Regions from separate parts of the Phascolarctobacterium sp. Marseille-Q4147 genome, predicted to be linked through region 1. Evidence: riboswitches for the same ligand, from Rfam matches in the RefSeq annotation. Region 1 holds a riboswitch; the other holds the start of a gene.
What was found. A riboswitch is a leader RNA that binds a small molecule or an ion and turns the genes downstream of it on or off. The one in region 1 is predicted to bind glycine.
Positions count from the first base shown of each region.

Region 2: linked by a shared signal. The riboswitch ahead of KAH19_RS08345 (low specificity L-threonine aldolase) and the one ahead of KAH19_RS01310 (sodium:alanine symporter family protein) in region 1 are both predicted to bind glycine.

Region 1 covers NZ_CP072874.1:303,007-306,427, forward strand. Annotated here, with positions in the region: gene KAH19_RS01310 (sodium:alanine symporter family protein) at 270-1,616, opposite strand; glycine riboswitch at 1,737-1,842, opposite strand; gene KAH19_RS01315 (MFS transporter) at 2,040-3,242, opposite strand; gene KAH19_RS01320 (glycosyltransferase family 39 protein) at 3,391-3,421, opposite strand, start outside.
Region 2 covers NZ_CP072874.1:1,792,269-1,795,689, forward strand. Annotated here, with positions in the region: gene KAH19_RS08340 (dicarboxylate/amino acid:cation symporter) at 1-707, opposite strand, end outside; gene KAH19_RS08345 (low specificity L-threonine aldolase) at 720-1,760, opposite strand; glycine riboswitch at 1,829-1,918, opposite strand; gene KAH19_RS08350 (LysR family transcriptional regulator) at 2,158-3,132, shown strand; gene KAH19_RS08355 (hypothetical protein) at 3,129-3,335, shown strand.

The DNA.
Region 1 (3,421 bases):
TGCTTTTTATAAGCACCTGAGAGTTTTGCTCCTTCGGTAGGCATTGCCTTCTCCTATGTACTTCATCCACTCATTATTTACTTATGTATCTGATTATAACACATATTAAACAAAATTCAAGAGCTTACAGCAATGTATACACGCATACATGCAAAACTGTAAACTAAAGTATGTTTATTGATTTTTTTATAACAAAACGGCGCTGTGGGAACTCTGGGGAGAGTCGCACAACGCCGCTTTGCTATATAAAGATGAAATACTAGGCTTACTTATTTATTCTTTTCTTCAGCCAGATGCTTCTGATAAGCCTTGGTTTCGGCAACAACTACGCCGGACAAAGCAATCAAAGCAATTAAGTTAGGAATAGCCATCAGGCCGTTAACGATATCCGCCAAAACCCAAATCTCTTCCAGCTTCAGGAAAGGACCGCAGGCAATCAGACAGATGAAAATAATGCGGTACGGCAGAATTGCCTTTACGCCCATCAGATATTCTACACAACGTTCACCGTAGTAGTTCCAGCCAAGGATAGTGGTGAAAGCAAAGAGTACCAGGCCAACCAACAGCAGAATGCTGCCAAATGCAGGGAACGCCATGGTGAAGGCAGATTCAGTCATTGCAGCACCGTTTAAAGGTCCGCACCATACACCACTGACAACTAAGGACAAGCCGGTCAGAGTACAAATGATGATAGTATCAATAAAAGTACCGGTCATAGAAACCAAGCCTTGCTCTGCAGCCCATTTGGTTTTAGCAGCAGCAGCTACGATAGGAGCAGAACCTAAGCCGGATTCGTTGGAGAATACCCCGCGGGCAACACCACTGCGCATTGCCAGCATAACGGTTGCACCAAGGAAACCGCCTTGAGCAGCAGTCGGAGTGAAAGCAGAATTCAGTACAGTTGCGATTGCAGCAGGAACCTGGTCTGCAAAAACAATCATGATACCGACAGTAGTCAGGAAGTACAGCAGAGCCATAGCAGGAACTACCTTTGCAGCAACAGTTGCGATGGATTTCAAACCGCCGATGGTTACAGCAGCAACAACAACAGTCAGAGCAATACCGGTGTAAACAACAGGAATACCTGCAGAAATCTGGGTAATTTCAACAATGGAGTTTACCTGAGCAAAGGTACCGATGCCAAAGTATGCGCACAGAACACCGAATACGGCAAACATAACAGCCAAAGGTTTGTATTTTTTACCCAAGCCATTTTCAATGTAGTACATCGGGCCACCGGAAATATTGCCGTTAGCATCTACGGTACGATATTTTACAGCCAGCAGACATTCGGAATATTTGGTTGCCATACCGAAGAAGGCTGCCATCCACATCCAGAACAATGCGCCCGGGCCACCGGCTTTAATTGCGGTTGCAACACCAACGATGTTACCGGTACCGACAGTTGCAGCCAGTGCGGTACACAATGCTTTAAAGCTGTTTACATCACCGCTGCCATCGTTCTTGGCACTGAAGATCAGGCCCAAAGCCTGAGGCAGCTTGAAAACCTGCAGCAGCTTCAAACGGAAGGTCAGCAGAATACCGGTACCAACCAAAAGTACCAGAAGCGGCGGTCCCCAGACAAACGCATCAATTTCATTCAAAATTTCCAACATGATTCAAACATCTCCCTTTAAATTCCCATTAATTATTTATAAGCAAATAAAAAACCGGAGTATACAAAAAATACTCCGGTAAAAGTCAATGACATATGATAGGCAATAGCGCCATCACATAAGCTTTGCTCTGTCCACTGGCCTGAGAGATAAGGACGTTTCTGAATTTCAGAAGACATCTTTGCACCTTCGGCGCCCATTTAAGGGACTCTCCAGAGTTGTGTCAGCATACGGTTCCTGCTTAAAATTAAGCACCTGAGAGTTTTGCTCCTTCGGTAGGCAGTGCCTTCTCCCATATACATCATCCACTCGTTATTTACTTATGTACGCTATTATAACACACTTTTTAAAGAACGCAAGTCTTTTTTCAATAATTTTTTATGTATACACGAATACATAAGCTACTGTAACGTTTGAAGCAAATTATTGGCAATTTTCACTTGCAAAGCTGCGCTCACTTAAAAGATAACAGGGTAAAGCAATAAGCTGTACAGCTACAGAAACAATTATGAAGGTATTCAATGAATAATCATAAACAGCTCCCAACAGCCAGCTGCCCAAAAACCACGCTAAGCCAAAGAAAAATTCGAACGCACCGTAGCTGCTGGCACGATGCTCCTTGCTCGTCATGGTGGCAACCGCTGCCTTCATAATTGATTCCTGAGCGCCCATGCCTACACCCCACAAAGCAATACCCAGCATAATCATAGCAGGCGAAGTCGCGCCAAAAGCAAACACAGCAAAGAACGCGGAAATCGCAGTAGAAATAACCAATGCCTTCGTGCGCATTTTGTCAAACAGCCAGCCAAAGAAAAGCGCTGCCACCGCATCCACAAGCATCGCACCGGAATAAAGCAACGGCAAAATACTGTCATCAAAAAGCTTATTTTTTGCCAAATGCATAGTCACCAGCGGAAAATCTACAAATCCGAAAGCAAAACAGATGATACCTGCAAGATACAAATAAAAGCTTTTCCTGCCTACAAAGCTATTCTTTTTGTTCTCCTTAGCTTCCGGCTCAAAGGCTTCCGGATTCGGGAAACGGCTTTTAGCAAACAGTAAAAAAGCAATTGTACAGACTGCCGGCAACGTCAGAAAAGCAAAGGCTGCATTATATACCTCGTATTCATCACCATTTTTATAAAGCATTATTACATAAAGCAGCAGAGGACCGATAAAAGCACCAAGCTGATCCAGGGCTTCCTGAATAGCAAAGCTTTTACCTACACCCTCCTGTGAAGCCGCAAAGGAAAGAATAGTATTCTTCGCAGGCTTTTTTATCGCCTTACCGATGCGCTCAACAACGAGCAGTACACAGGCGGCTATCCAGCCGTCACGATGCACAAGCGCCAATGCCGGCACCGCAAAAACGTCTACAGCATAGCCTAAAATCATAAAGCCCCAATAGTTGTGCGTTTTATCAACTAAGCGGCCAAAAAGATAACGCAGGCCATAGCCTAAAAGCTCGCCTATGCCGGAGATAAAACCGATGGTAGAAGCACTTGCTCCTAAAATTAATAAATACGCTCCCTTAATACTTGTCGCCGCTTCATGTGTCATATCGCTGAACAAGCTGACAACACCAAGCAGCACGATAAACGCCATAGCGGAATTTTTATTGTGCATGCTTCCCCCTCCAATTCAGTTATCATTTTCTTATTATAGCATAATATTTTAAGCTTAAATACACTTTAATTTATCAAAAAATTATCAAAAGCGCCTGCAACATCACGTCACAGGCACTTATCGGTTATATAGACAATAATAGCTCAGCTCACCCCTTTTTCATTCTCAGCACAATCCAA
Region 2 (3,421 bases), 900 kb from region 1:
CCGTAAACCAAAATAACGTGAATGATGCACGCAAGATAATAGGTACCCGCTAAATATGCCATGCTTGTAAATAGACTTGCACCATATTTAGCAAAGGAATCAGCCATAAGGAAGAAAATACCGATAGGAGAAGCCTTCATAACCATGGTGATAAGGGAGAATACCATATCACTTACAGCTGCAAAGCCTTTTTTTAACATTTCTTTGTTTTCTTCATTTGCAACTTTCATGATAGCAATACCGAAGAATACTGCAACAATAAGGGTTTGAAGAATGTTGCCTTTAGTGAAGGTAACGAAAATGTTAGTAGTAAACATATCAGTAAAGAATTTTGCCATAGTTATGCTAGTGGCTGCAGCAACTTTTTTCGATGCAAGACCGGTAAAGTTAGCAATTTCGCCGGGACGGATAATTTCCGTGACTGTAAGACCAATGACAGTTGCTACAAGTGTTGTCAGCACATAGTAAGCTATAATGTGACCAGCAATTCTTCCTAAAGAACTTAAATTCTTCTGAGAAGTGATACCGGTGATGATAGTAAAAAATACCATTGGAACTACAATCATCTTTACGCAGTTAAGCCAGATGGTACCGATGAAGGCTACTTGCTTCATTATATCACCACAAATAAGTCCGGCTAAGGAGCCGATAATCATGGCAACAAAAATCTGAGTCGTCAAACTAATTTTCTTTCCACCAATAGTCATGATGCGTCCTCCTTATAAGCTTTTATCAAGCTCCAAAATAATATTTGCAGCAGCTTTGGCATCTTCTGCCGTAATACCTTTGTAATATACTAAACGCACGCAGGTTTTGAGCACTGTTTTGATTAAAAGGCCCTTTTCTTTTGCCATTTCGCAGAATCTTGAGGGCGATACTGAAGCTCCTGCCAAATCCAAAACCAGAATGTTGGATTGCACTTCTTTTTGCAAGGAAATATGCTGTAATTTGCCTTGTAATAAAGAGGCTGTTAAACGTGCATTCTCAATATCCTCAATCATGCGGCTGATGTTATGCTTGAAGGCATAAATACCGGGTGCAGCAAAAACACCGCCTTGGCGCCATCCGCCACCCAAAATCTTACGAATTTCTCTACCTTCATCAACTTTGGCTTTAGTAGAGCACATAAGAGCACCAACAGGAGCGCCGATACCTTTAGAAATGCAAACCATTACAGAGTCTACGTATTGGCAGATTTCTTTTGCGTTTACGCCTAGGGATGCAGTAGCATGGAAAAGTCTTGCTCCATCCATATGAATTTTGGCTCCATATTTATCTGCCACAGCACGGAGCTTTGCCATCTCCTCTACGGGAATTACATAACCGCCTGAAAAATTATGAGTGTTTTCTATGCAGATTAGTTTTGCTCCGCTTTCCTTCAAAAGGTTATCAATGGCATCAATATCAGGAGTGTTATTAGCATTAAATGGATATTTTATGGGCTCCATACGACAAAACTGATCGGAGAAAAGGAACTTTTCGGTTAACAACATATGCTGCTGTTCGTGTACCAGTACTTTTTCGCCAGCTTTGGCCCATAAGAGAGCACCTACAGTATTAGCGAAAGTTCCGGTAGGACAAAGCAAGGCTGCTTCTTTACCAGTAGTTGCCGCTACCAGATCCTCTAATTCATTGATAGTCTTATCTTCACCACGATTATTTTTGTCAGTACGTCCATCATCTCCGAGCGGAGCTGTTAAAATTGCTTCTAGCATTGCTCGGTCAGGCATTGTAAGGGTATCACTTCTTAAATCAATCATGTATTCACTCTCCTTAAAAAATATAAAAACCTCTAGTTTTTACTCTAGAGGTTATAGTCTGGTAATAGCTATAATGCTCTGTCCTTTGGCCTGAGAGACTCAAGAATTACTTCTTTTCCACCTTCGGCGCCCATAAGGGACTCTCCAGAGTTGTGCAAAGCTTTCTACTGAAATATTGAGAAATGGTGCTTTGCACTGCATATCAATCACTATATATAATATATCTTATAATCAGTGACTTGACCAATACTAAAAACTATGTTTTAATATACAAAAAAAGCTATATTATTTTTGCCGGAAATAGCTTGTTAACAGTGTTTTTCGATGGTATAGCAGAAGTAGAAATTAAGTTGTAATTATTTGTGTATTTATTATTCATGGTATTGGCGAGGCAATTATGGAAAGAGTTATGGAATATATTTTGGCTATTGCAAAATTCAAAAGCGTATCCAAGGCAGCAGAAAATTTATTTATCAGCCAGCCTGCCTTAAGTGCAATAGTAAAAAAAGAAGAAAAACGACTGGGTGTTGAACTTTTTGATAGGCAATACAAGCCTCTGCAGCTTACAAATGCAGGAACTATATATGTTAATGCAGCTAAGAAGATAAAAGATATTGAAGAAAAAATGCTTTACGACTTAAATTGTAAAGAGCAGAATGGTGTTAGAAAAATAACAATAGCAAGCTATGCTTTTTTGTTTACGCATTTTCTTGCGAATTTTGTTGAGAAATTTAAATCACAGCTTTCACGTGACATAGAGATAGAGCTCATTGAGAAGCGTACTGAGGAAGCGCTTCCAGGAATACAGAAAGGCATTTACGATTTTGCCATTACGACTCATCAGAGGCGCGTTAAAGGCTGTTCTAGTGTACCTTTATTAAAGGAAAAGGTAATTATTGCCGTACCTAAAAGCTATGCGATTAATAGTTACATAAAAAAATACGCTTTAAGTTATCAGGATGTAGTTGCCGGAGCTGCAAACAGTGATAAGTATAGCAGCGTTTCCATCAGTTATTTTGCTGATTATCCTTTTATTTTACATGTAAAAACTAAAGAAATGTATCGTAGGGCTCGCAAAATATTCCGCAATAGCGGCATTAATCCTAAAGTTGTTTCATATATGGAGGATTTTCTGTTAATGTATTTCGTTGCGAATTCCGGTCAGGGGATTATTTTTATGCGAGAGGCTATGATACAATATATGGAGCCATCAGATAAGCTGGTATTCTATAAAGTAAATGATCCGGCAACAGTATATAATGTTAATGTGTATTACAGGAAAGAAAGTGAAAATAAAAAAGAAATAAGAGCATTTATAGATAGCTGTAATTCTTATTGGAATGCTAATTATAGTGAGGAGAGCTTAACATGAATATAACAGTATATCTTTCCTCGTCGACAGGCAATCATTCTAACAAAAAGTCCCTGGCCTTACCTTATGTAAAGTCAGGGATTTATATTATCTGCAGCCAGATTTGTTTTTATATAAAAAAGATTGAACCAACAGGCCCAAGTGATGCGACTTACAATGCCGCACTTATGCCTAAGGGTTCAAATCTTGTTTATCGTATTTAGTTATAAGGATGACAGTTCGGACATCCGCTGCATCACTCCGGAGTACGAGCATCAACGGTTGATGCCAATCGACACTCTTCCAACAA